DNA from 2 places in the Pelosinus baikalensis genome. Region 2 is predicted to be linked to the other one. Evidence: riboswitches for the same ligand, from Rfam matches in the RefSeq annotation. Region 2 holds a riboswitch; the other holds the start of a gene.

Region 1 (15,274 bases), on a different contig from region 2:
TAGGTTTAGAGCTTGCAGATCCATACCGTATTGTTAAAACCACAAAAGGTGATTTCATCGGCAAAATTATCATCATCGCTTCAGGTGCTGCACCAAAACCGTTAAACTGCCCAGGTGAACTTACCTATCGCACTCGCGGCGTCTCCTACTGTGCCACTTGTGATGGCCCTTTTTATGAAGCATCTAATATCGTCGTCGTAGGCGGGGGAAATTCTGCCGTTGAAGAAGCCTGCTATCTTGCTAGATTTGCTAACAAAGTTAGCCTAGTACATCGTAGAGATGCGCTGCGAGCTACGAAAATCATCCAAGACAGAGCACTGACAAACCCCAAATTAGAATTCATCTGGAATACTGTAATTCATGAAATTAGGGGAGACGAGATGGTCCAAAACGTCATCCTTAGAAATTTACTAACAGAACAGCTTACTGAAATGCCAGTCAATGGTATCTTTATTTATGTCGGCAATGAACCAAATACCTCTTTTGTTAAGAGCCTCATAGAACTTACGGAAGAAGGATATATCCAAACAGACGAATTCATGCGTACCAATATCCCAGGAATTTACGCAGTGGGTGATGTAAGGCAAAAGCTGTTGCGCCAAGTCGTTACTGCGGTCAGCGATGGGGCCATTGCTGCCTATCATGGAGAAAAATATATAGAAGAACATTTTTAATTATAAATTTAGGGAGGAAAGAAATGATGGATGAAATTATTGAAATCACCAAAGAGAACTTTAAAGAAGAAGTCCTTAAAAGCAAATTACCAGTATTACTTGATTTTTGGGGTCCCAGGTGTATCCCTTGTAAAAGACTCATGCCTATCTTCGAAGAATTAGCAGCGCATTATGCAGGGAAAGTGAAGTTCTGCAAAATAAATACTTCGGAAAATCGCAGCCTAACTCAACAGTTCAACATAATGAGCATACCGACACTGCACTTTTACAAGGACGGCACCATTAAGAAAACAGTACGTGGCGCAATAAGCCGCGAAGAACTGGAAGAACATTTGAAAGTGATTTTGGATTAGGTAAGAAAAATATTGGGCGTCAAAAGATATAAAATGAACCACAAAGGCGCAAAGGACACAAAGGATTCGCAGCGGCATTGTGCCTTTGTGGTTCATAGATCACATCTTTTTCCCTTACAAAAGCTTATAACTTCTACAAAAAAGAAGACAGCTCACAGAATTCATTCTGCAAGCTGCCTTCTTTATCTTACTTTGTTTAAATGTCTACTTCTTCGCCATTTAGGATTTTTTTCATTGTTTTCATGGCGCACATTTTACCGCACATGGTGCAAGTGTCTTCGTGTTCCGGTAAGGATTCTTTGCGGTACCTTCCTGACTTTTCAGGGTCGATGGACAACTCAACCATTTTATCAAAATCAATATCAGCCCGAGCCTGACTCATCTGATTATCCCACTCTTGTGCTCCTGGCACTCCCTTGGCAATATCAGCAGCGTGAGCAGCAATTCGCGAGGCGATAATACCTTCTTTCATATCCTCCATAGTTGGCAGTCGCAAATGTTCCGCAGGGGTTACATAACATAAGAAATCGGCACCAGCAGCAGCAGCAATCGCTCCCCCAATGGCACTGGTAATATGATCATATCCGGGTGCCACATCCGTAACCAAAGGTCCCAGTACATAAAATGGCGCACCATGACATAATTTTTTCTGCAGCATCACGTTACCTGTAATTTGATTCAAAGGCATATGACCAGGTCCTTCTACAATGACTTGTACATTTTTTGCCCAAGCTCGTTTGGTTAATTCCCCTAATACAATTAATTCGTGGATTTGAGACGCATCTGTTGCATCTTGAGTACATCCAGGCCTGCAGGCATCTCCCAGACTAATCGTAACATCATGTTCAGCACAAATATCTAATACTTTATCGTAGTACTCATAAAAAGGATTTTCCTGATTGTTTAATTCCATCCAGGCAAATAGTAACGAACCACCCCTGGATACAATATTTGTGAGCCTTTTTTCCTGCTTAACTTTCTTTGCTGTTTCACGATTTAGTCCAGCATGAATGGTCATAAAGTCCACGCCATCTTCTGCATGCCTCTTAACCACAGATAAAAATTCTTCCGCAGTAATATGTTTCAGTTCCTTATCCAAAAAACCAACGGCATCATACATGGGAACCGTACCAATCATCGCTGGTGAAAATTCAATTAACCTGCGGCGAAATTCCCGGGTTTTGCCAAAACAGCTTAAATCCATAATCGCGTCTGCTTTTAATTCAATCGCCTTTTTTACTTTACAGATTTCCTGCTCAATATCGCAGCAATCTTCTGACACACCTAAATTAACATTGATTTTTGTACTTAGTCCTTGTCCAACGCCTGCTGGATCAAGTGAAGTATGATTCTTATTCGCAGGTATGGCAATCTTTCCTTGAGCCACTAATTGCAGCAATACAGCGACGTCTACGTTCTCCTTAAGAGCCACCGCGGTCATCTCTTTCGTTACAATGCCTTGTTTCGCTGCATCCATTTGTGTGGTATAAGCCATTATTTTTTCTCCTCCATGCCTTTTATTATTTTTCTGATCCCATTAATCTTTTTGCCAATATCTTGAGCCTGAGTGATTTCTGTTACCATGGCAATACATTTTGCACCACAATGAACAACCTCGATCACATTACTTTCTTTGATTCCTCCAATCGCCACAGAAGGAATGGATATATTATCAACTACATATTTCAAATATTCTAAACCAACTGGATCGCACACGTTTTTCTTGGTGGAGGTTTTAAAAATGGGTCCTACCCCTATGTAATCAGCCCCGGATTTGACTGCGCCTTGTGCTTGCTCCGGCGAATGAGTAGAAATACCAATGATCATTTGATCGCCAACCAGCTGTCGTACAGCTTCTAAGGGAAAATCATCTTGGCCAATATGTACTCCATCAGCCTGTACCATCATAGCCAAATCAATATCATCATTTACAATGAACATAACGCCAGCCTCTTTGGTTAGTTCCCGTATGATCTTGCATTCTTCATACTTTTTTTTCATATCCTTGTCTTTTTCACGATATTGAATTACCTTGATGCCCGCAGCAATCCATTGTTTTACGATCTCAACATTGCTGCGCCCTAAAGAATAGTCTTCTGCTGTAATACAATATAAATCAGTAGGTAAAGGATTCTTCCGGTTCATACCACTCACTCCCCCCTTTTGTTTCTTCGTCATATAGCTTGCCAATCTTTAAACACAGGCTGATATCCTAATTGCAGGATCGCATCTGACATTTCTTTTACATTGCGAGTGTCAGAGACAGCAAACTGACCAGAGTTTTCCTGGCTATCAATATGCCCCCCTACGGCCGTCTGTACACCGGCAGACATTTTGGTAATACCTAATTTAATCGCGTGATTGCGGAATTCTGCATTTTCTCTGGTAGAAAGAGGCATACCCGCCCTTGGCATAAACAAGCGAAAAGCCGTCATAAATTGCACGATGCTTTTATCATTTACACTATTTCCCGTCTCGCAGTTCCCCATAGTAGGACGTATGCGAGGCAAGGAAATACTCACTTCGACACCCGGATATTTATTTTGCAAATAATTAGCATGCAGTCCTGTAAAAAAACCATCCCTCCGCCAATCATCAAGACCTAATAAAGCACCAATATTAACCGCTCGCATACCAGCCTTACAAGCTCGCTCCGGTGCATCTAAACGGTAACGATAGTCCTTCTTAGGACCTTTTACATGAAGACGATCATACAGAATCGGATTATATGTTTCCTGGTACATCGTCATGCTTTCTACCCCTGCTTCCATTAATTGAGCGTATTCTTCTTCTTCCATCGCATAGACTTCGATCGCAATGGATGAAAAATAGCGCTTTAAGATTGCCACACACTCTTTCATGTAAGGAACACCCGCAATGGCAGGAGCATCACCTGTAAGAATTAGAATGTGCTGAATCCCTGAAGCTGCAACCGTTTGCGCTTCTTTTTCCACTTCTTCCATGGTCAATTGCTTACGAGTAAAGGCATTGGTTACGTTAAAGCCACAATACGTACATTTATTCGTGCAGTAATCTGACAAATACATTGGCGTATAGAGTAAAATGACACGTCCAAAGTTCTGTACCGTCAATTGATTCGCTTTTTGTGCCATCCATTCCAAATAATCTTCTGCTTTAGGTGACAGTAAGGCTAGAAAATCCCTTGGGGTCAATCTGTCTTTTCCAATAATCCTTTCAATGTCTGCAGAAGTTGTATGCTGAAAGACTTCTTCCATATCTGCTTCTGAATACTGTAAATACTCGTCATAAAAACTCATATTCTCCCCTCCCCTAATTATGTGTATTCTCTCGGAGAAGAACTATCTATAGCCATAAACAGGCAAAGGACGAACATAACTATAAGCGTAGGTTAAGTAGCAGGCTGAAGCGTTAGTTATGTTTATCCTTTGTCGTCCTAAATAGGATTTTCCGAGATACTACTATGTAAAAATCCTGTAAGAGGTGATGATGAACTAGCATACTTCTCAGAACGTCCCAGTCCTGCCAAATACGCTTTTCGTCCAGCAGCTACAGCCATGCCAAATGCCTCCGCCATTAATTCTGGCTGGTTGGCACTGGCAATAGCAGTATTTAACAAACAAGCTGCTGCTCCCATTTCCATAGCCTCACAGGCATCCGAAGGCTTACCAATACCTGCATCAACAATTACAGGCAAAGCAATTTCCTCTATCAGAATTCTCAGAAGTTCCTTGGTTTTTAATCCTCGATTACTGCCAATCGGCGCACCCAGGGGCATAACTGCCGCTGCACCAACTTCAACTAGTTGCTTAGCCACCATTAAATCCGGACTGATATAAGGTAATACAACGAACCCTTCTCCTGCTAGAACTTCTGTGGCCTTAATGGTTTCGTAACCATCGGGCAGCAAATATTTATTATCCGAAATGACTTCTATTTTAATCCAATTACCACACCCCGCCGCTTTTGCTAAGCGAGCGATCCGTATTGCTTCTTGGGCATTTCTGGCCCCAGAAGTATTAGGTAATAGCTGCATGCCGGAAGGAATATGATCCATCACATTCCCCGTAGGAGAATTAAAATCAATCCTGCGTAACGCCACTGTTATAACCTCTGAGCCAGATTTTTTAACAATCTCAGGAATCAGCGTATCTGCTGAATACTTACCTGTACCAATAAATAAACGACTCTGCAGGCTTCTACCGCCAATTACTAATTGATCCATTATTTTAATCAACCTCCGCCAACAAATTTCAATACTTCTAAACGATCTTTATCTTGCAGAATAATCATATTCCATTCTTGCTTTTTTACAATTACCTCATTATATTCTACAATAATTGTTTCAAGATCCAGTTCCTTAGAAAGCAAAAACTCCCACAAATTCATCTCCTTATCTACATTCGCAACTGTTCCATTTAACACTACCTCCACCCCATTCACCTCCTCAATATAATAAAAAAGCCTATCCAAAGAGGATAAGCTTTTATCAATATTTATATAAAATATATAAAAACAGCTTCCCTACGTTGGTACTAACCACATCAGGTTCAAAGGGTCAGGAATTTTTATTCCCGCTCTGCCAAACGGCTCCCCCAGCCAATTATTCAATTGTTTTCGAATCGTATTATACTGATTTATTTCTAAATAAAAAAGCTTATCCCCAAAAAGGATAAGCTTATATCAATTGCTATAAATATAAAGCAGCTTCCCTACGTTGGTACTAACCACATCAGGTTCAAAGGGTCAGGAATTTCTTCCCGCTCTGCCAAACGGCTCCCCTAGCATTATTATTCGATTGACTAAAGTATAATACAGGTACCTCTAATATGCAATGTTTTTATTCTGCCATCGAAAGAGCAATTTTCATCATTTGCGTAAAAGTGGTTTGACGTTCTGCTGCCGATGTAGCCTCACCTGTTACTAAGCTATCGCTCACTGTAACAATGGTCAAAGCACTTACACCATGTTTGGCAGCTAAGGTATATAACCCTGCCGTCTCCATTTCTACTGCCAAAACACCGAATTTCATCCAGCGTTTCCAATCTTCAGGGTCATCATGATAAAACGTATCGGTTGTTAACACATTCCCCACTTTTGCTTCAATCCCTAAACTCGCAGCAACATCGTATGCTTTTTTTAATAGCTGAAAGCTGGCAGTCGGTGCATAGGTCATACCTGCAAAACGTTGAAGATTAATATTGGAATCGTGAGATGCTGCCATAGCCAAAACAACATCTTTGATCTTTACGTGTTCTTGCAGCGAACCACAAGTACCAATACGAATAATATTTTTCACATCATAACTTGTCATTAGTTCACTAGCATAAATCGATATGGAAGGGATTCCCATTCCCGAACCTTGCACTGAAACTTTTTTCCCATTATAAAATCCAGTGTATCCATACATGCCCCGAACCTCATTATAGCAAACTGCATCTTCTAAAAAGTTCTCAGCAATAAATTTAGCCCTTAGAGGATCACCAGGCATTAGCACCGTACTGGCAATTTCACCTTTTTTTGCATTAATATGTAGACTCATGTTGTATTTCAACCTCCATTTATTTAAGTATTATTCTGCCTATTTTTAAACACTTGTATGATGAAAATCATCTGCAAATTTTTCCTGCACCTGCAAGAATTCATCTAAATTGCTAAAAAGCAACTCTACCAATTCAGGATCAAACTGCCCTCCTTTAGCTTCCTGGAAATAAGATAATACATCTTCCAATGGCCAAGCTTTCTTATATACCCGGTTACAGCTCAGCGCATCAAACACATCCGCTACGGCTGTTATTCTAGCAAAAATATGAATCTCATTACCTTGTAATCCAGAAGAATATCCTGTTCCATCATATCGCTCATGATGTTCTTTTGCAATAATAGCCGCTGCCTGCAACATATGCAAATGGGACCCCTTTAACATATCATATCCAATATTAGCATGAAGCTTAATAATTTCAAACTCTTTCGGCGTTAATTTCCCTGGTTTATTTAAGATTTCATCAGGTATACCCAATTTGCCGATATCATGCATGGGAGCAGCTAAGTGAAGGGTATTTACATCTTTTTCTGACAACCCGTATTTCATTGCTAAAAGACGAGCATATTCTGCTACACGCCGTACATGATTGCCCGTTTCTTTGGATCTTGTTTCTGCCACCTCCGCCAAACGAAAGAAAACTTCCCGCTGCGTATCATACATCTCTAAATGCAGTTTTAAATTTTCAAAAGCAGATGAAACATTCAGACAAAAAACATCTAATAGGCGTCGGTCCAGATCGCTAAGTCTTTGATCGCCTTCCATGTAAATCAAATATACATGTTCATCAGCACTTTGCCAATATAAGATAAAATAATCTTCTAAGAATATACTTTGTTTTGCCGCCAGGACATAGTCCAGCTTGTCATGTATATCTTGAGAAAGCTTCTCATAATTTTGTATGTGAAAATCACCAGTTGCTGCCAATACTTTAATTTCACCATCCTTTTTACGGGTAGCAGCAAAGCTGGATACTTTCAAATACAAACTATTTTTGTTTAGCCTTAACATAGCAATCAGCTGCATTAATACGCCAGTTGCAAAATTCTGCATCGATTGCATGCGGAAAATTTCCGGTGAAGACTCAATAATCTTTTCTAAACCTCTTTTATTCATGGCAATTGTCAACAAATCTCGATGGGAACGCAAAGCAGAAATCAAAGTTGTCAGCAGCTTTTGCGCTGTCAGCTCTGTCTTTTCTTTATAATCATTAATATCATATTCTACAATGACTCTTGCCTCCGGGGCTTCCCCTGGCTGCCCTGTACGTAATACAATCCGAACTAGGTTATTGCCCATCACTTCCCGAATATACTTCACCAGCTGCAAACCAGCATCCGCCCTTTCCATAACTACATCTAATAAAATAAGGGCAATATCTTCATGCTTAAGTAATACTTCCTTCGCCTCACTGGCAGAGTAAACGCTGAGCAGCTCAATCTTTTTTCCTTCAAAAACAAAATCATTTAATACGAGCTTCGTAACAATATGCACTTCTTCTTCATCATCAACAATTAAAACCTTTATCTTATCAACTATCTTTGGCTCTACTACATCGGTTTCATCTGCAAATAATAATTCATCATACATGATTCGTTTCTCCTTTTCCTTGGATACGTTCAGGAAGCTTTACTGTAAACACAGTACCAACCCCTAACTGACTGGCACATTCAATCGTACCCTCCATTTTAAAAACAACCAAGTTGTATACGATATGCATACCAAGACCAGTACCGCCAGTACCTCGACGAGTGGTGAAAAAAGGATCAAATATCTTCTTCTGCACCTCCGGTGCCATCCCTTTTCCATCATCTGCATAGGTTAAGGTGATGATCCCAGCTGAGTAAGAAATTCCAATGGTAATCGTGCCAGCATCATCTGGCTCGTAAGCATGCATGATAGAGTTATTTAACATATTCGAAATGATTTGCCAAAAAGCCCCGGGATACCAATAGACTTTAATTGCCTCTGGACAATTCACATTTACCTTGTGATGGGTCTTTTTTAATTGCGGTCTCAAACTTACCAATACATCTTGTATGTATTCTTCCAATTGAAAACTGCGTCGTTCTTCCACCAATTGATCAACTGCCACTTTTTTGAAACTGCGGATTAATTCAGCAGCCCGTTCCAGATTCGTAAAAATAATCTTACTTACATGATTCGAAGACTCTAAATACATTTGTAAATCTGTTTTTTTCATCTGTCCATCTGAAAATTTCCGATCCAATTCGCCTGTTTTCTCTGACAAATGGGAAATTGCCGTAATGCTATTCCCCACTGGCGTATTAATTTCATGTGCCACACCCGCTACTAACTCTCCTAATAAAGCCATCTTTTCAACCTCTACTAAATGACTACGAGTTTGCTGCAAATCTTCTAAGGTATGCCGCATTGCAGAATTCGTATCCTGCAATGCCCTTGTTCGCTCGGATACTTGATTCTCTAGTTCCCTATTCAAATGACGAATTTCTTCTTCAACTTTTTTTCGACTGTTTATATTAATCGCCAATATGGCAACCAGCAATAGCAATATCATAAATACCACTGTTAAGAACCACACTAAATATTTATATGTCTCATAGAAGGTAATAGGACTATTTACAACAACACTGCCGACAGGCAAGGCTTCTTCTTTAATTCCAGCCTTACGCAATGCATGATAATCAAACATATACTGCTGAATACTTTCCTTTATCACAGGTAGATCAACTGGAGGAATTCTTTCGAAGACAACTTTCCGAGCTAATTCACCAGCTATTTTCCCTTGATTAAACCCACTGGTTACCTTACCGCCCAACATACCAGACTTTAAATAAAAATCCCAAAAGCAGTATACAGGCACCTTACTATTCGCTCCAATTAGTTTCCCTGCTTCTTCATAGCTAAAAATAGTTTCATCTTTATCCACATTGAAAGTCATCAGCAAGACTACTGTATCATCAGAAAGAGCAGCTATCTTCTCCAACACTTCAGACATCGCCATTTTCTCTAGAAAAATAAACTGTATTTTGCTATCGAAGCTAGGCATGATTTTTTCGAGTAATTGCTTGTTAGCTTTACCAACTGTCGTCTCATCATTGATGACAACAATTTTTGTCACCTGTGGCTGTAACGATAAGGCCGCTTCAATCGTACTCTTTATATCAACGTCCTCAATGATACCAGTTACCCATGCTTTATCTTGTATATCAGCCTCATCAAAATAATTTACACCACAAAAAATGATCGGGGTAGAAGGAAAAAGTGTTTGCTGATGTGCTAATGCAAAATCATAAGCTGCATTATCCGTAACAATGACTGCATCAAATTTCTTTCCTTTGTATTTTTGCTCATAGAGCTTATATAAACTGTCTAAATAATCAGAAGTAATATTCTGTTTCGTATCCATATAATCAAAATACAGTACTGCCTGCTTATCTTGTTGGAAGACCGACTTAATGCCCTGTTCTTCTAATTTTACCCAAGGCATTTCCGAATGATAGGAATGAAGTACCAAAATCTTTTTTCTGTCTTTATGGTATAATCGATCATTGTCATTAGCCTCTGAAAGGGCAATACTCCCATCCTTATATCTTGACCAAGGAATGATTTCTCCTGCTATTTCTTGCTTAATAAGCAAAATGAAAGTTCCACCTAATAAAAATGTAATAATCAGCACCGTTAGCAACGTAAAAGAAACTGCATATTTCACAGTTATTTCCTCCTGCGTATCAAACGTTTCAATTCTTTATACAACTTTCGCCATTTTTCATCCAGAACCTTCCTATTCATTGGAAAATCTTCATATCCAGCCAATCTGCCCGTGGCTAAAATAATCGTTTTTTACAATGAGATCAGATCTTAATTGGACTTTGGAAGAGCTTCATTTCCTTATTGCTAAGAAAAATGAGACTTATAGCCTAAGCATTAGGTTATAAGTCTCATTCTTCATTTTAAGAACAGATAGCATAGAGATCACTCATGAAGAGTATTGGATTTATCCAGCAAATGAATTAACCATACTCGACCTACTGCAACCGTCGGTACGGCAAATAACATTCCTGTGATGCCAAAAAGATGACCAAAAAGTAAAATGGTAACCATGATAAATACAGGGTGAACCTTAATCGCTTTGCCGACTACTTTGGGATATATAATATTATGATTTACCTTTAATAAAACAATATAAAATAGCAGTACTTTAAAAGCTAACAAGGGAGAATAGGACAAAGCAAGCAAAGTACCTGGAACCGTGGCTATTATAGAACCAATAACAGGTACAAACTCCGATAAAGCAGATACTAATGCCAAAACATGAGCATAAGGCAGACCAAAAATATAACTTCCCAGAAACACAACAAAACCTGAAAAAATAGAAATTAACATCTGTCCTCTGATATAACCGCCCAGCACAATATTAATATCACCAAAGAAAGCAGCAAAGCGCTTAACCTGTAAAGGCGGTAAAAATTCTGCTATAGAAGAGGCAATCTTTCGCCCATCTTTTAATAAATAAAAAGTTAAGAAAGGTACTGCAATCATTTCTGCAACTCCTGAAAAAGTACGAATTAAAGGTATCACCGATTCTTTTACCATATTCACGGCAAAAACAACCGTATCACGCAACACCTGATTGCCATACTCTGCAAATTCAGCGGGTAGCATATTAACCACAACAGAAGAATCAAAATGAATAATAAAGCTTGGAAACTCGCGGATAAAACCTGCTAAATCAGGTAATATGGTGCGAAAAATCACACTCATAAGCACTGCCAGCACACCAAAAAAACCGAATAGAGCCAAGAGTACTGCCACTCCACGGGAAATTGAACGAGAAAGCCGAAGCACTATCGGATCGAGCAAGATAAACAATAATGCAGTAACAAATAAAAGTATCAATAAGGATTTAGCATATATATATAACACCGATACCAAACCAATAAAAAATATGAAAAAAATAAAAATACAATCTTTCCAGAGAGTCCCCCACTGTAATGGAGTCATTCTCTTATTATCACTAACCATAATTATCTCCCCTTATCAGCAAAGATCAGCATAGTAAAAATACCTATTTTTGATAATCGCTGCTCATCTAGCATAGGATGCATATTTCATGCATTTTAGTATCCCTATCCTACGTCTATTTTAGTCTTTCCCCTAATCTCTCAAACACCATTACGGTCCTTCAGATTTTAGCCACGCTTCACATTATATAACAAATTTTACGATCTTTCTATCTTAGCTATGAATAAAAACGTCACATCTGTTGTGACGTTTTTTAAAAATTCTTACTCATCTTCACATATTTCATTCCATCTTTTGTTACAGCCTCTTCTATTTCTTCAAAGCCAAATTTTTTATAGAAATCGATTTTATTCACTCTTGCATTACACCAAAATGACTTTGCACCTTGTTTTTCTGCCTCTTTTAATGCACAATTCAATAACACGCTTCCATAACCTTTACCTTGCAATTCTTGCAGGGTTGCAAATTTTCGAAATTGGATTACATTATTTTTTTCAAAAAGCGATATTACAGAAACTAAGCGATGATTCACAAATAAACCAAAATGTTTTCCCAATTCATCATCTTTTAATTTTATATATTCGATATCTTTTTCTGGCCACATTACTTTATATCTCAAATACCATGTCTCTTTTGCAGAAATCTCTCTTACATCAATTTTACTCCCCTCCTTATCAGACTCTCTTAACTATAACATATATATCAGTTTTATTACAATTCAACCTACCTTAGAAAGAATCTTCATAACGAAACAGCAAAAGCTCAATCTATAAAAACAGTATTTTTTTAGTATGCTTCATAATAAAGCGCCTACAAGCCCTTAATAAGGTTTCTAGGCGCACTTAATAAGGATTTGCCCAACCATCACACTAGGCAAATATTTAATTCATTCTTATCCAGCTTTTCGAATTAGGTCAACATTATAAAATTCATTTATTGCTTCATCCAGCCTCTGACTAACCACTAAAACGTCTGGATGTGATATTCCCTTTTTGAGTGCCATTACGTGCATCTCTTCGCGTAAGTGATCTATCATATACCATAAATTTTTCATGACAATTTCCTTTCTATTTTTTATACATTAATCATTATAATGTATACATTAATACAAAATTTGTCGAAGTACAGTTCTCAGATAAACTTTATTTTCCTATTTATATTCAATAGCCCCTTTTCCTTCATCATCATATAAATTAACCTGCTACCCATGACCTTACAGGTATATCTTATACAAACATCTTCACCTTTTACCAGATGCAGCTTGATCTTAATTATAGTACGCTTCATAAAAAAATGCCTTGCAACACCCTTATATCATAAAGGTTGCAAGGCATTTTATTGTTTATTCCCACTCAATTGTAGAAGGCGGTTTTGATGTAACATCATACACAATGCGATTTACACCTTTTACTTCATTTACAATACGACGAGAAATCTGATCTAGTACTTCATATGGCATTCTTACCCAATCAGCTGTCATACCATCTTCACTGGACACGATACGCAATCCGACTGTATAAGCATAGGTACGCTCATCCCCCATAACACCAACACTCTTCATGGCAGGCAAGATAGCAAAGGATTGCCATACTTTGCGATACATATCCGCTTTTTTAATTTCCTCTTGAACAATTGCATCGGCTTCACGCAAGATTTCCAAACGTTCTTCTGTAATCTCGCCGATAATCCGAATCGCAAGACCAGGACCAGGAAAAGGTTGACGCCATACAATTTCTTCTGGTAAATTCAGTTCTCTAGCCAGCGCCCTAACCTCATCTTTAAATAAATCACGTAATGGTTCCACCAATGCAAACTTCATATCTTCCGGTAAGCCGCCTACATTGTGGTGACTTTTAATGACAGCAGCCGTATCCGTACCGCTTTCAATGACATCAGGATACAAAGTACCTTGCACCAAAAAGTCTATGTCTCCTAATTTATTGGCTTCCGTTTCAAATACGCGAATAAATTCGTCACCAATAATTTTACGTTTTGCTTCCGGCTCTGTAACTCCGGCAATACGATTCATAAAGCGCTCAGGAACATTGGCGTATACCAAATTCATATTAAATCCATCACGGAAGGTTTTAACCACCTGCTCCGATTCATTCTTACGCATAAAACCGTGATTAACATATACACAAGTTAATTGATCACCAACAGCCCGATGCACTAGTACAGCAGCTACCGAGGAATCAATACCGCCACTTAAGGCACAAAGCACACGTTTATTGCCCACTTGTTTGCGGATGGCTGCAATCGCCTGATCCACAAAAGAACCCATATTCCAATCGCCACGGCATTGACAGATATCAAATAAGAAGTTCCGGATTATTTTCATTCCTTCTGGCGTATGTACTACTTCTGGATGGAATTGTACGCCATAGATGTTACGCAGTGCATTCGCCATTGCTGCTACTGGAGTATTAGCCGTATGTGCTGTAACCACAAAATTAGCTGGAGGCGTTTCAATATAATCACCATGGCTCATCAATACTTGTGTTTCTGATCCTAACTCCGAAAAGATATCTGTATTTTTATCAATTAATAAACGTGTATTGCCATATTCACGAGATTCACAATGTGCAACTTTACCACCTAAGGTGTAAGCTGTTAATTGCATTCCATAACAAATCCCCAAAATAGGAATGTTCAAATCAAAGATTTGCGGATCACATTTCGGTGCTTTATCTCCATACACACTGGAAGGACCACCAGAAAAAACAATACCAATGGGACTCATAGATTTTATTTTTTCAATTGATATCTTAAATGACACAATTTCACAGTACACGCCGCACTCACGAATACGTCTGGCAATCAGCTGACTATACTGACCACCGAAGTCCATAATTAGAATTAATTGATTTTGCTTATTTTGCATAGTAAAAAAGATTCCTCCTACATGTAGATATTAAATCAAAATATAGCATACAATGCTACTTATTGTAAATGCCCTTTAGCAAAGTTTCCTTCCGTAAATCGCGGCAGGCACATTTTCCTGTTGCCGACAAATTCCGAATTGTATCTAAAATGATCCTACTAATCATCGGAGCATCATCATAAAAAATATCCTTTAAATCCTGATGCGACCATTCTTTGACCAATCCTTCACCATAATTGACTACAAAGTAAAGTCCTGCATAACATGCCCCAATTTCCCTTGCTAAATACACCTCTGGGCAGATACTCTGACCAATAATATCAGCATGCCCTTTCATCATCGCAACCTCTGCCGGACTTTCAAAGTGACGACCATCAGTATTTGCATAAATACCCCGAGTAAAAATACGACCGTCATAATGTTTGCGAGTAGCTTTTACTAACGTGCTGCGCACTTCAGCACACAATGCTTCTCTCATAATGAGTAGATATTTACCATCCAGCTCCACATCTTTTCGTACGGATAGATCAAGATAATCATCTGGTATTACAAAATCACGAGGATCTAATAGGTGATTTGCAGTACCTACACCACCTTCGCTGATGATACGCTTTACACCCACCTTACGAAAGACCCAAAAGATTTGCCTTGAAGCATCCGCCCGACTCACCCCGCTGCGCCAACCGTGCATTTTGCACGTAAGCACTTGGCAATCATCCACGCTAAACAAGGAAAAGATAGGGCTAAGTCCATAGGGTGTAGCAAACTGTACATGATCATCAATCATTACTACACCCGGATCACTGCTTCCTAAAGGAAAATTACTCGATAAGGT
Region 2 (15,274 bases):
TTCTGTAACGTAATTTCAATCGGTTGAGGAGTAGACATATCAACGCCAGCATTTTTTAAAATTTGAATTGGTGTATCAGAACCACCAGCTTTTAGAAACTTGTTCGTATATCGTTCTTGGGCTGCTTTGCCTTCGGTTTGAAGCTGCTTAGCAAAAGCTGTTGCTGCAGAGTATCCTGTAGCATATTGATACACATAAAAATTTCGATAAAAATGCGGAATCCGAGCCCACTCAATATCAATTTCTTTATCTACAATCATTTCTGGACCAAAGTACTTTACATTAAGATCATGATAGATCTCCTCCATAAGATCTGCAGTCAAGGTCTCACCCTTTTCACTTCGATCATGAATCTCTTTTTCAAATTCAGCGAACATCGTCTGCCGGTACAAGGTAGTGCGAATATTTTCTAAGTATTGATTCAGCAAATACATTTTTTCTTTTTTATCCGTTGTTTTTGCCAGCATATAATCAATGAGCAATATCTCGTTGGTAGTAGAAGCGGTTTCAGCTGTAAAAATCACATAGTCCACTGTGGGATAAGGCTGGCTCTTGGCACTATAAAAACTGTGCAATGCATGCCCCATCTCATGGGCAAGGGTAGATGCATCACTAAATTGTCCATTATAATTTAGAAAAACAAAAGGATGGACGCCATAAACACCCCAAGAATAAGCACCGGAACGTTTACCTTGATTCTCATACACATCAATCCAATGAGAATCAATTCCTTTGTTAAAGTTTACTATATACTCCTCACCAAGAGGAGCTAAAGCTTGCCGAACAAGATCCAGGGCTTCTGAATAAGATAACTGAATTTCCACATCTTTTACCATTGGCGCATATAGATCATACATATGTATCTCCTCTACACCTAATGCTTTCTTCTTGAGTGACACATAACGATGCAGAGGAGCTAGATTGTGATTTACTGTAGTAATAAGATTATCATATACTTCTACAGGAATATGATTTGGCATAAGAGCCGCTTCTTGAGCTGAATGATAGTCATGGGCCTGAGCAAAAAACACGTGTTGCTTGACGTGTCCATTCAGTGTTGCCGCCAAAGTATTACGATATTGGCTATAAGAACCTAGAATACCTGCAAATGCATCCTGACGTACACGACGATCAGAAGAACGCAGATAATTATTATAGCGACCTTCACTTAATGGAACCTCTTGCCCTGCTTCATCCTGAATCGAAGGAAATTTTACTTCCGCATTTGCTAAAACATTAAAAATAGTTGCCGGAGTGGCAGCTACTTCTCCTGCCCGAGATAATAATGCTTCTTCCCGCGGGGAAAGCACGTGCTGTTTTTGCTGCATCAAACTTTTTAAATAGAAGCTGTAAACCTCCAGCCCCTTTTCCTGCTTTTGCATTTTTCCCAGTTTCTCTGCTGATATTTCCACTATCTCAGGATCAATAAAGGCAGTAGCAGCATTTACTTCAATATTTAAAGATTGAGCCTTGCCAGTTAATGCCTGGTATTTATTATCCGCCGTATTCTCATCTTGATGCATTCGAGCAAAAGGATATAGCTTCCCCGTAATTTTGGTAATATCATCCCTAAGCTTAAGGCAGGCTAACAGGTTCTTTCCTGAACGATCCAGCTTCCCTTTATACTCACCGACTTTAGGCAGCATTCCTTTTACCTTATCATAGTCTGCCTGCCATTCTTCATCACTGGCATACAAATCGTCAAGATGCCATTTATACTCAGCTGCAATTTCCTCGCGACTGGGAATTTGAAACGTTTCCGCTCCTACCGCCGCCATAGCGCTTGATGTCGAAAGCAACATGAGACTAAGAGCAAAAGGAACTAAATGAGGCTGTTTTGACATTGAACAATTCTCCTTTACTGAAAAGTACTACTATATATATTATGAGTTCTGCTGTTTTTTTCCTGTATTATATCTTCTAATATTTTCATTTCACAAAATTTTATTCTCTATTGTGTATTTCAATTAATTTATTTCTATTTGAATAACTCTTAAATACAAAGAAAGCTACTCTCCTATAAAGAAGACTAAGGTTCAAATGGAGTTTTAACTCCACCTGAATCTTAGTCGCACTTATCCTTAGGACTTAGCCGCTCTTAACTTCCACTTGAAAAGATGGGAGTCTTAGAGCAGTTTAGTCATCGGATAGTATTTAGAAGAGTAACTTTCTTACTAAGCGATATCTTAAATTGTATTTTCATCAAACGTCCCTAACCAATCCTGCCTGTTCTGACTCATATTCTTGGCATTATGGATAAAAGCTTCCAGAGAGGTAAGCTCCCGCGTACTGCTCCCGTAACTGGCTGCAGTAACAATAGCACCACTCTTTGCCTGATATACGCGCTGTTCTAACGTAATATAACTTGTATGCTCCTCATTTTTAACCTTATGACCTTGAATTTCAGATACTACCACCCAATCACAATTAGCAGCAATTGCTTTTTTAAAGATATCTTCACTTTCTTCTCCTGTGTCTAATACATATCCTGGTAAAGTACTTCGATATTCATCATACAGCGCTTCCTTCATATAAGAAAATTCTCCACGCAACTCTTCCGGCAATTGGTTTTTAATCGGGGCAACATATACTCTTGGCTTGCCAGTAACATTGATTGTCTCATTGGGTACTGACAATTCTCCTGCTGATACAGCCTGCTGTCTTTTCTGGTAATAATTCTTAATCGCCAAATCTAGATATAAAGTAATTTGATGAGGATCAGCATTTTGATTACTTGGAGTCTGCCAACGAATCTCTCGCCCAAACTGCTCATATCCCCCCACTAGTTTTTGCAATGCTCCAGTTACAGGATCGCCAGTGGTCACAACGCGAGTAAGATGCAAAGCAGGTTCAAATTTATCACGAAAAGCTTTATTGCCTACTGCTGGCGCGCCAAAGGTAATCACTTCGATCTGTTCCGGATTTACCCCCATATCAAGAAGCCTTGCTCCACCAATGGTAACTCCAGCACCACCTAAACTATGGCCTACTAAATATACCTTTTTATCCTTATCGCCTAGCAACATTTCCAGCAATGATTTTTCAGAATTAGCACCTTCTGCAAGTATTTCTCTACTGAATCCCGTCTGAACATATTGGTTAAAGCCCTTATGCACCTTTGGAGCGGAATCTGGCATATCTTTGCGCAGGGAATTAGCGGTGAATTCTTCGAGGGTTTTCCCAGAAAAATAAACCTTACTCACACGTAAATCAACTTTAAGATCCTTTACATTTTCAGTTCCCACTACAGAAAGCAAATAAGAAGGCACTGTATCCCCTTGCTGTTTTCTAGCTACCAAGAACCTAACATCTGCTTGATCACTTTTTTCTCTATACGACTGCATTTTCCAGCCATTTTGTTCCAGGGCATCCCTGGCAATATTTCCTTCTCGATCACTATATGCAGCCGTACAGGCAACAGCAGCTAAATATAGGTTCCTGGCCTCTTCATATTCTTCCAATGCTCCTGCACTGCCAATGACAGGCTGAGAAAGCAGCAGTATCATAGTGATTACATATATATAATTTATCATTTTTTTCAAAATACCATCTCCCACTACTCCTAGCCTCCCTCCATATTTGGTAACAATAGGCAATACAGATGAATTGCCTATTGTTCAACATTATTATAGGGGTCCCAATCCGTCATAGTAGACAAATGCTCGATTGCCTTCTTGCTGTCAGACAGCAATTTTTCCTTATCTTGAGGCAACGTACCTGCTAAAGCTACATAGTTGGATATATGATTGCTGCGGAACAAACAATGTGATTCATAAGGTAAATCAATAGCGTGAATCAGTTCATATAATTCTCCCATTATTTCAGTCGGCGATAATATTTCAAAATCCCCGCGTTCGTATTCAGCACGCAGCTCACTTCCCCGGTACATCATCAACGTTAAAGCACTAAGCATTGTAGGACGAATGGCATTTACTGCCTGAGCAGTGTGATAGGCGTGCTGCCCAGAACCTGCCTTCCCTCCAAGGCCAATGATTACCATTAGGGATAATTTTATGCCGGCAGCCACCACCTTCTGCCCTGCCTCGATAGATTGCTGTGCGGTAACCCCTTTATTCACATGACGCAGTACTTCGTCATCACCCGACTCCATTCCATAATACACCAGTTTTAATCCTGCTTTTGATAAGTTTTGTAGTTCTTCTGGTGTTTTTCGTAAAATATCATTGGGCCCTGCATAACAGGATACTCTGCGCAGTTTTGGAAAACGCTCTTTCAGTACTCTTAAAATCTCCAAGAGTGTCTCCGTTGACAAAACAAGAGCATTACCATCTGCTAAGAAGATACGGCGAATAAAATCCTTATATTGTTTGGCATGGTTAATTTGCGCCATAATTTCATCCATCGTTCGCATGCGAAAATCAATACTTCTGTACATATTGCAATAGGTACAGCGATTATGAGAACACCCAATGGTTACTCTTAAAATAAAACTTTCCGCCTCGCTAGGCGGACGAAACACAGGCCCCCCGGCAGTATCAAAATACATACACTTTCCTCCCTAATAAAAACAGCTAAAACGAATCGAACCACAAAGACGCAAAGTACACAAAGGGTTTTATCATTGTGCTTTTGTGGTTCGTAAAAATCACAGTACAATCTCCACTCTATCCCCGATTACAATTTCATCCTCACTGACTAAGGAGTCATATGCCAGCAGTATGACGCCTTTTTGAGCAGCAAGTCGTAAGGCTGCGGCAAAACCCGGATCAGTTTTACTGTTAGGGCTAAAACTTTTTACCCCTTTCATCTGGACCAGGAAGAAAATGTACCCCTTATAACCTTCCTCCACTGCTTTCATCATTTCAAGCACGTGTTTAGTCCCTCGCAACGTAGGAGCATCAGGAAACATTACCAGACCATCCTCTTCTAAGGTGACGCCTTTCACTTCAATAAATCCTCGGCAATCGGCTGACTCAAAATAAAGATCAAATCTAGACTTTCCATAGGTTACTTCTCTTTTCACCATATTAATGTTTGTGATTTCCGAAATACCTTTAGCCAGCAATGCTTCAAAAACAACAGAGTTGGGTACTTGCGAGTCAATATTAATCAAACAATCCTCTTTGTAGATGCCAATGATCGAAAATCTGGTTTTTCGCTCTGGATTTTTGGCTCGCTCCAGTATCACGATCCTTCCAGCAATAAAAAGTTCCCGACATCTGCCTGTATTTTTGACATGAACCACTTCTTCGATTCCGTCAACTAATACATGGGCAATAAATCGATTGACACGCTTTATAAAAATACCTTGTACGATATGACTATATTTCATGAATACCTGCCATTTATTTCTCCTTATTAAACAACGGAACAAACTGTCCATATCCTGCTTTTTCTAAGTCTTCTTTAGGGATAAAACGCAGTGCTGCCGAATTAATACAATAGCGTAATTTACAGGGTGCAGGACCATCATTAAATACATGCCCTAAGTGAGAATCCCCTGTTTTACTGCGCACTTCTGTACGAATCATGAAATGACTGATATCCTGTTTCTCCTTGATGACCTCTTCCATAATAGGCTTAGTAAAACTAGGCCATCCACAGCCAGAATCAAATTTATCTAAAGAAGTAAACAAAGGTTCTCCCGATACAACATCCACATAAATACCAGCCTGGGTATGATCCCAAAATTCATTTTGAAAAGCAGGTTCTGTTGCCTGATTTTGTGTTACCTCATATTGAATTTTAGTGAGTGTACGCTTTAGTTCTTCCTTATCTTTCATTCATAACACTCCTCTTTTTCAAATGCTCGTCTTTCCTATAGCCTGCCCTTATTCAATGAGATTAACCTATGTCTTTTATACCATACTATCAGGAACTACACAACCCTTGTTTTTAAACAAAAAGTCCCGCAACGTCTTTATAATAAACTGTTGCAGGACTATCGTGTTGTGTTCTTATTTTTTTATAATGTGGCGAAGGTTACACGCTGCTTGATAAGGATCAGCAGAAGCAATAATCGCTGATACAACGGCTGCTCCATCCGCGCCAGCCTCCATCACATGTTGAATATTATTCTTTTCAATGCCGCCAATGGCAACAACAGGTACCGAGACTCCCTCTTTTATTCTCCTAAAAGCTGCTATACTCACATGATCAGCATCGCTTTTTGTCCTGGTAGGAAATACGGCGCCGACTCCTAAATAGTCCGCCCCTTCATCTTGGGCTTTCACAGCCTCTTCCAAAGTGGAGGCTGATACACCAATGATTTTAGTAGGACCAAGTAATTTTCGTGCTACTGCTAAAGGCATATCTTCTTGTCCAATATGTACACCGTCAGCATCAATCGCTAAAGCAATATCGATCCGGTCATTGATTATGAAAGGGACCTTATATTTTCCAGTAATATGTTTTAACACCAAGGCTAACTCAAAAAAATCTAAAGTAGACACATTCTTCTCACGAATCTGTACTAAAGTAGCACCTCCTTTAATAGCCTCTTCCACTGTTGCCGCTAAATCCTTATTCCCCAGTAACTCTCGATCCGTTACTAAATATAAGGAGTAATCAACTGCTTTTTTATCCATTGGAAATGACACCGCCTTTCTTCATAAGCTCAGGTGTCATAGCCCACACGGCATCAAACAGCCGCATCCGAAAAGTACCGATTCCTTCTCCTGCCTGCAAAGACTGCTGTGCCAATTCCCCGGCTAAGCCCATGGTCATAATGCCTGCTGCCGCTCCCACAAACCACTCCTCAGTTGCTCCACAAAAAGAAGCAACCAATGATGTAGCCATACATCCTGTACCTGTAACTTGAGATAAAATAGGATGACCATTATTAATCAAGCAAACTTGATCTCCCTGAGCAATAATATCTTGCTTTCCGGTAATCGCAATTACACAGTTAAGCTTTTTAGAAAGCAGTTTGGCTACTGTTATTCCATCTTCTTCATCAGCAGTCGAATCAACACCCTTAATCTGCGCATCCAAGCCAGCCAAAATCTTCATTTCCGACATATTGCCACGAATGACCGACGGCCCCACTTCTTCTATGATTCGCTTGGCAGTGGCAGTTCGAAGACTGGTTGCTCCCACTCCCACGGGATCAAAAACAATGGGAATCCCTCGTTCTTTCGCCTTTTTGCCAACCGCCAGCATGGACTCAATACTCCGCGAATTTAAAGTTCCTATATTTAATACCAAAGAAGAAGCAAAGGAAACCATTTCTTCTACTTCTCCTATATCATCTGCCATAACAGGAGAAGCACCAATAGCCAGAGTTATATTGGCACAATCGTTCACTGTCACATAGTTCGTAATATGATGTACCAGAGGCTTTTTGTTTTTTACAGTTATGAGGCTGTCGGATATTTTTTGCAGGATTTCCATTCTTTTGTATACCCCCAAATGATTTTATAAAGTAGTGACGTAAAGAGTAGGACCGGTATGGTTGCTCCCAGTACAAACTCCATGGTAATAAACTGATGATACATAATAACCCCTAAGGCCCAAACTGCTAGGGCACTCCAATTTACAAGAAGTTCCGGACGCAATTGCCTATTTTTAATAATAAAATACTCAGTTAATAGTACCGCAAATAATGGAGCAAAAACAGATCCAATGGCAAGGAGGAAATTTTCATACTGCTCAATATTCACCCACAAAGCAATCCCCGTGCCAATCACCGTCATAACTAAAGCAATTCTTTTCTCATCTAGCTTCGGAAAAATATTAGCGAAACTAACACCAGCAGAATAAGCATCTAAAAAAGTAGTTGTTACTGTTGCCAGCACAATAATGCCTAGAGCTGATAATCCTAAATTAGCGGCCAGCATCATGGTAGAAGGTTTGGGATTACCTGCTATAATAGCAGCGCCTAAGCCAATCAGATACATCCAGCAGCTACCTATAAAATAACCTAGCCCGCTGCCCAAAGCTGCACTTGTTCTGCTTTTAGCAAAGCGTGTATAGTCAGCAATCAGCGGCAGCCAGGACAATGGCATAATAACACTCAATTCTAATGCCTCACCAAAAGACATTCCTCCAATAGGCGGTGCACTTAAAGCGGTACTATCTTTAAATACTACATTGCTCAATAGTACCGTAATACCAAACAACAAAAACACGGCTAACATATTCACTTTCTTTAAGCCGCCCTCTCTACCAAGAGCGATCCACAGAAGAACTAAGCCGCCAATCCCCATGCTCCAAAGAGAGAGCTGATCCATTCCCCACAGCATTTTGCTGATTTCATTAGCTGACCGGGCTGCAGCAATAATCATAACTGCTGTCCACCCTACAAGCTGCAGCACATTTAACACTGAAAATAAATAAGATCCATATACGCCAAAAGAAATACGAGTAGAGACGATAGCTGGTATCCTTTCCTGGGTACCAATGATACCGCCCAGCACCAAAATAATTACACCAACCACATGACCAATCACAATGGCTATTACTCCGCTTTGAAAGCCAAGAGGAGCTAATAACCCTCCTGTTAAGATTTCAGCAATGGATATTGCCGCACCAAACCATAAAAATAAAAAGTGATTAAAACCTAATGCATTATTACTTGTTTCATTCGTCATTTAACATACCTGCGCCTTTATATAAATTATAAAAATGATGAACAGGACCAACACCTTTGCCAATAGCAAAGGAGTGTTCAATCGCCGTGTGAATATATTCCTTCCCCCTAGAAACTGCCTCTTGCGCAGAATACCCCCTAGCCAAATTGGCAGCAATTGCAGCTGACAAGGTGCAGCCTGTGCCATGGGTATTTTGCGTAGCAATTCGAGGTGTACTCAAATATTGATAACTTTCTCCATCAAATAAAATATCGGTAGCATCATCTTCCCGATGTCCGCCCTTTAGCAGTACATACTTCGGTCCTAATTGATGAATGAATTTAGCAGCTTCTTCCATATCCTTCAAGCTATGAATCCTTAGCCCACTGATTTCCTCTGCCTCGGGAATGTTGGGCGTTACAACCGATGCTAAGGGTAGTAGGTAAGAGATCAATGCCTCTACCGCCTCGGGCTGCAACAAATAGTAACCGCTTTTCGATATCATTACAGGATCTACGACAATGTTCTGGGCATTATATTTTTTAAGACCATTTGCTATGGCTTTAATCGTTTCCGTACGAGAAACCATGCCAATTTTAACAGCATCTACTGTAATGTCATCAAAAATAGCTTCGATCTGTTTATCAATCACAGCTATATCAATATCCTGTACAGCAAATACGCCTTGTGTATTTTGCGCTGTCACTGCTGTAATCACACTCATACCAAATACCCCATGTGCCGAAAAAGCCTTTAAATCTGCTTGAATACCAGCCCCGCCACTTGAATCAGAACCAGCTATCGTTAGTACCTTCTTCATATAAGTTCCCCCTCTATTATAAATAAGAAAAATGCTGCGAGTTCTTGCGACTATAACAAAAAACATTTTGAACTGCGAAGGTCACGAAGAAGTACAAAGAACACGAAGGGTCTGTTTATATCTTTTTGACCGAGTCTTCGCATCTTCGTGTTTCATTGTTTTTTTAACTGCTCCTGATCATAATAAAAAAGCACATCCATAAGGATGCGCTTTAGCATACAAAGACTCTATAGCTCATCCCTCCGCTGGCATTACCCAGATCAGGTTAAAAAGGGTCATAGATTTCAGATCTATCTCTCAGCCGGCTCCTCCAGCTCCCCTTGACATGAATTATTCTTTTCCAGGCTCATCGTAACATATCTTACCTATCTTTTCAACCAAAGGATTTTACCGTTTGGCTTATAATTTGCAAATTTGCTGCCAAATATCAGTCTGACTCGCAGGCCTTCTAGGCTCTTTTAATCATGAAAGAACCTCTTCCTCATTTAATATTGTATTCCTGTCCAGTTAAGAAAATAAACCCACTTATAAAAAGTGGGTTCATTTTCACTGCTATCTATTTTGCAAGACCTTCAACATTAAGAAACATCAATCTCTTTTTTATGCTTCTTTAATTTTTTAATGGAACCCACACCCTGTTCAATCAGGACAAACAGTACAGGGATTAAGAATATTCCCAGGATTGTCGCTGCCAGCATGCCGCCAACAACTGCCGTTCCCATAGAATTTCTAGCACCAGCACCAGCACCTGTAGCAACTACAAGAGGCAAACATCCAATAATGAAAGCTAATGACGTCATTATGATAGGACGTAACCGTAATTTAGCTGCCTCAATAGCGGCTGCAACGGGTTCCATTCCCTTATCAACCCTAACTTTGGCATATTCTACAATTAGAATTGCATTCTTAGCCGACAATCCAATGAGCATAACCATCCCAATTTGCATGTAAACATCATTTTGTAAATTACGTACGAATTGGAATAAAAATGCGCCGAATATACCTGTAGGGACTGATAAAAGAACTGCAAAAGGTATACCAAAACTTTCGTAAAGAGCTGCCAAGCATAAGAACACAAACAACAATGCAAAACCAAAGACATAAGGAGCACGACCACCAGATATCTTTTCTTCACGACTCTGATCAGCCCATTCATAGCCAAAACCACTAGGCAATGTCTGTGCTGCCACTTCTTCCAGTGCAGTTAATGCTTGCCCAGAGCTATATCCTAGAGCTGGATTACCCCCTACTTGAATCGTTCTGTACCCATTAAATCGTTTAATTACAGGAGGTGCTGTAATTGTTTGCGGTTTTAATAAGGTATTTAAAGGTACCATGGCTCCAGATGAACTACGGACAAAGAAGAAACGAGTTCCCTCTACATCATTACGGAACTGCTGTTCCGCTTGCATAACCACTTTATAAGATCGACCAAAACGGTTAAAATCATTAACCTGCACCCCACCAAGAAAGGTCTGTAATGCAGTAAATACATCGTTTACGGGAACGCCTAACTGCTCTGCTTTTTCTCGATCTACATCAAAACGATAACCAGGAGTATCAATTCCAAAAGTAGAGTAAATCATCCCAATTTCTGGACGCTTACGAGCAGCAGCCATAAATTCCTTAGAAACCCTATCTATTTCTTCAATGGTATTGCCGCCTTTATCTTGAATCATCATGGTAAAGCCACCTACGGTGCCAATACCCGGTAAGGAAGGAGCATTAAAGGAAACAACCTTGGCCTCAGGAACACGGGAACCATTTATCAAAACTTTCATAACTTGCTGCTCAACACCTAGTCCTGGCGCTGTTCGTTCATCCCAGTCCTTAAGTTTTGTAAAAACAATCGCAGAATTTGCTTTCTGAGCACCAGCCAAAATATCATAACCTTGAACTACAATAGTATCCTCTACACCTGGCAGAGCACGCATATCTTTTGCTATTTTATTAGCAACAGTAGCGGTACGACTCGCACTTGCCGCCTCGGGTAAGCTAATACTTGAAATAAAGTACCCTTGGTCTTCACTAGGAACAAAGGAAGACGGTACTAATTGAAATAGCTTCCCAGTCACTAGCAATAGTAATACCAAGAACACAATACCTAAAACTGACCGTTTAATTAGTTTCGCCAAACCTCTACCATATCGTTCTATTGTCGCCTCAAACACATCATTGAATTTGTTGAAGAATTTCTCTAACATACCTGAATGAGCATTGGGATCATGAGGTTTCAGGATTAACGCACAAAGTGCCGGCGTTAAAGATAAAGCAACAATGGCAGACAATGCCATCGACACTGCTATGGTTAGAGCAAACTGTTTGTATAAAACACCTGTTGTTCCTCCAAAAAAAGCGACAGGAATAAATACAGATGCCAACACAAAGGCAATCGCAACAACGGGACCTGATACTTCACTCATAGCCAATTTCGTTGCTTCTTTGGGAGTCATGCCATTATATCGCATATGATGCTCCACTGCTTCAATTACAATGATCGCATCATCTACCACAAGCCCTATGGCCAATACCATGGCAAAAAGGGTCAGAGTATTAATAGAAAAGCCCATCACCATAAACGCACCAAAAGTTCCAATTAAAGAAACCGGAATGGCGAGCATTGGAATGAGAGTAGCACGCCAGCTTTGCAGAAATAAAAATACGACTAAAAGCACCAGTACCAGTGCTTCTGCAAAAGTTTTCGCAACTTCCTTCATAGATTCTCGTACGAATTTCGTATTATCTACGACCGAATAATAAGCAACATCCGAAGGAAACTTCTTGGATGCTTCTTCTAATTTTTCCTGAACCTGCGTAATGGTTTCTAATGCGTTTGCATCAGTCGTGAGTTGGACAGCAAAAGCTACTGCATCATGTCCATTAAGAAAAGACTGGAAGCCATACTCTTTGCCTCCCATTTCAACTTTGGCTATGTCTTTTATACGAATAAAGTTGCCATTCTGAGAGTTAACAATAATATTTTCAAACTCTTTTGGCTCAGTTAAACGCCCTTGTACTCTTGCCGTATATTGAAATTCTTGCTGAGAAGAAGTCGGTCTTTGACCAATGGTTCCCGCTGGAGCCTGGATATTCTGAGCACTAATAGCAGTCGAGACGTCACTCCCCGTGAGTTTCAACTGAGCCATTTTATCTGGCTGCAGCCAGATTCTCATACCATAATCGGCACCATATTCCATGATGTTCCCTACACCTTTGATTCTTTTCAAGTCTTCGATAAGGTAAATGCTGCCATAATTCTTTAAGAAAGTACTATCATAGCTTCCATTAGGAGACCATAATGTAAAGATTAGAGAATTATCTGGAGAAACTTTACGAGTTGTAAGACCTGCTGTGGTAACTTCCGAAGGAAGAGACGCATTGGCTTGTGCTACCCGATTTTGGGTTTGTACCGTTGCCATATCAGGATTTTTACTCAAATCAAACTTTGCAGTCAACGAGTAGGAACCTGAATCAGAACTCGTTGATTGCATCGAAACCATATCTTCTGTCCCATTGACTTGTAGTTCAATCAATTGGGCCATCGTCTGTTCTACAACTTCAGCATTCGCACCAGTATAACTACCACTTACACTAACTTGCGGCGGTGTAATTTGCGGATATTGGGCTATCGGCAAATTAAACGCTGAGATTGAGCCAATTAATACAATAACAATCGATAATACAATCGCAAAAATGGGACGATCAATAAAAAACTTAGCCACCAGATTACCTCCTATTGCTTCGCCGGAGTTTGTAAATCATCCGGGCCAATCATTGTTACCGTTACAGGTGTTCCTGGCGGAGTCTTCAAAAAGCCTTCTACAACAACACGGTCATTTTCTGTCAACCCCTCATCCACTACCCACATGTTACCAATTTTTGTGCCCATTTTAACTGCTCGTGTTTCTGCTTTTTCACCTTCGCCAACCACAGTAACGAGAGTTTTATCCAGCATTTGCTGCACGGCTCTTTGGGGAATTAAGAAAGCTCCAGAACGCACCTCACTTTGTACCGCAACACGAGCAAACATACCAGGAACCAGAAGCTTGTTAGGATTGGCAAAAGACGCTTTAAAACTCAATGTACCTGTGCCAGTTGCTAAGCCTTTATCTACCTGTTCAATTTGCCCAGTGAGTGGATAGGTAGATCCATCGCTGAGAATCAGCTTCAAATCCCGTCCCCATTCAGCTGGAGAAGCACCTTTATTTTTAGCAAACTGTAAATATTCATTTTCACTCATACTAAACTTTACCATGACTGGGTCAACTGAAGAAATCGTAGCCATGATTGTTGATCCTGCCGTTACAAAGCTGCCAATACTTAAATCATTAATATCAATCCTGCCATTCAATGGAGAAAGAATCATTGTGTCCTCAATATCTTCCTGTGCTTGCTGCACCTTAGCCCAATTGGCATTTGCTGCAGCGGCATTTTGTTTTTCTTCTGCCAATGCATTATCTAGGGTCTGCTGGGCAATGGCACCTTGCTCTGCAAGCTGATTATATCTTCCAACATCCTTACGAGATTTGGCTAGCAAGGCTTCTGCTTGAGCAGCTGTTGCCTGATTTGTCAGTAACGCGGAATTATATTGACGACTGTCAATGCGAAATAAAGGTTGCCCTTCTGTTACTTCCGCTCCACCTACTACCATTTTATCCACAATATTACCAGAAACCTTAGCCCGTACTTGAACTTCATTTTTGGCCTCTATTGTCCCAACAAATTCATATGCAATTGGAGTATCTTTCCGAACTACCTGCATCGCTTTTACTTCCACAGCCTGCGGTGCTGGTGCTGCCTGCTTGCTGCAGCCGCTTATTATCACCATACTAAAAATAATTAATGCCATATAATTGCGCCATCTTACTTTTGAACTTATGCGAACCAAATTACTTACCTCCCTTAACTCTGCTAACACTAATTTTTACCTGCTGTTACTCCACTGTTGTATTCATATCATAAACACCTTAATGGAATATACCTTATGTAAGGTAGAATTTTTCCATATATATTGAAATCACTCCTTTTCAAAATGACTATTCAGTCAATCTTATTTTTATTCGACGAATTTATTACAATCCCTTCCTGCAAATCACTTTTTTTATTTTTGTGTCGGTCTTTTTTTAAAGTTGAAGATTTAAAAAAGATGTCAAATAAGACACCTTTTTCTGATTATTCTCCCATTAGAATTTTTTCATGAATTTTTAGTATCATCTGCCCATACGTTTTCCCAGGGACAGCCCATTTACCATTTAAATCCGTCCATGTAAGAGCTTGCCCGAACTTATCTGTACTTTTCACTAGATTATATCGGGGATCAACAATGGACAGCGCTGGCGGCCTTGTTGTCGTATACGCCAACAAATGTTGAATCTGCGCCCTAACACCAATTTGTGCCGAAGGGAACCATGCCCCCTTGACACCGTTACCTGTTGTTCCCAGTCCACAGTAATTATTCTGTAATGGTATCACATCACCACCATAACGAAAATTACCCGTTTCATGTAATGCTTGTGCAAATGCTAAATCTGGACGTATTCCTTCCAATCCTGCCTCTTGGTAATAGTACTCAACCAATTGCTTGGGAGTGGTTGTAAGTAAAGGCAAGGGATTTCGCTTTAGAAGATACGTTACACATTGTTCTTGCGTGGCGATTGATGATCCCATTATCGTAAAATCGACTACGACTTCATTCTTTAAATAATTTTTTTTAACCGTTGTAGTTTGAAAATTTCCAAAAGCCAAGGTATTGGATATGGGGATTATCCAAAGAAACATCAACCCAAAACATATTTTAATAAAGCTAAATTTCCTCAATTTCTACCTCCCATAAATCACATTCCTTCCATATAAAGAACTATTTTACAAAGATCTATATAATCCTGCTTCCATTTTTTCTTTTATTGTTCTAACCGAATCGTTA

The links. A riboswitch is a leader RNA that binds a small molecule or an ion and turns the genes downstream of it on or off. The one in region 2 is predicted to bind thiamine pyrophosphate.
Region 1: it holds a riboswitch for thiamine pyrophosphate, as region 2 does, so the genes downstream of both, thiS (sulfur carrier protein ThiS) here and thiD (bifunctional hydroxymethylpyrimidine kinase/phosphomethylpyrimidine kinase) in region 2, are expected to answer to the same signal.

The regions. Positions count from the first base shown of each region.
Region 1 is NZ_JAJHJB010000015.1:36,521-51,794, forward strand. Features, by position in the region: gene trxB (thioredoxin-disulfide reductase) at 1-674, shown strand, start outside; gene trxA (thioredoxin) at 698-1,027, shown strand; gene thiC (phosphomethylpyrimidine synthase ThiC) at 1,224-2,522, opposite strand; gene thiE (thiamine phosphate synthase) at 2,522-3,172, opposite strand; gene thiH (2-iminoacetate synthase ThiH) at 3,202-4,305, opposite strand; gene LMF89_RS12045 (thiazole synthase) at 4,443-5,234, opposite strand; gene thiS (sulfur carrier protein ThiS) at 5,240-5,440, opposite strand; TPP riboswitch at 5,511-5,613, opposite strand; TPP riboswitch at 5,699-5,799, opposite strand; gene deoD (purine-nucleoside phosphorylase) at 5,847-6,548, opposite strand; gene LMF89_RS12060 (DUF3369 domain-containing protein) at 6,594-8,138, opposite strand; gene LMF89_RS12065 (sensor histidine kinase) at 8,131-10,242, opposite strand; gene LMF89_RS12070 (AI-2E family transporter) at 10,506-11,555, opposite strand; gene LMF89_RS12075 (GNAT family N-acetyltransferase) at 11,809-12,174, opposite strand; gene LMF89_RS12080 (Spo0E family sporulation regulatory protein-aspartic acid phosphatase) at 12,448-12,609, opposite strand; gene guaA (glutamine-hydrolyzing GMP synthase) at 12,898-14,439, opposite strand; gene LMF89_RS12090 (MTAP family purine nucleoside phosphorylase) at 14,495-15,274, opposite strand, start outside.
Region 2 is NZ_JAJHJB010000025.1:55,008-70,281, forward strand. Features, by position in the region: gene pepF (oligoendopeptidase F) at 1-1,844, opposite strand, end outside; gene LMF89_RS16555 (lipase family protein) at 2,187-3,533, opposite strand; gene LMF89_RS16560 (radical SAM protein) at 3,611-4,507, opposite strand; gene sfsA (DNA/RNA nuclease SfsA) at 4,607-5,293, opposite strand; gene msrB (peptide-methionine (R)-S-oxide reductase MsrB) at 5,307-5,744, opposite strand; gene thiE (thiamine phosphate synthase) at 5,919-6,548, opposite strand; gene thiM (hydroxyethylthiazole kinase) at 6,541-7,353, opposite strand; gene cytX (putative hydroxymethylpyrimidine transporter CytX) at 7,317-8,552, opposite strand; gene thiD (bifunctional hydroxymethylpyrimidine kinase/phosphomethylpyrimidine kinase) at 8,542-9,351, opposite strand; TPP riboswitch at 9,572-9,682, opposite strand; gene LMF89_RS16595 (efflux RND transporter permease subunit) at 9,930-13,073, opposite strand; gene LMF89_RS16600 (efflux RND transporter periplasmic adaptor subunit) at 13,085-14,269, opposite strand; gene LMF89_RS16605 (glucosaminidase domain-containing protein) at 14,524-15,168, opposite strand; gene LMF89_RS16610 (YczE/YyaS/YitT family protein) at 15,252-15,274, opposite strand, start outside.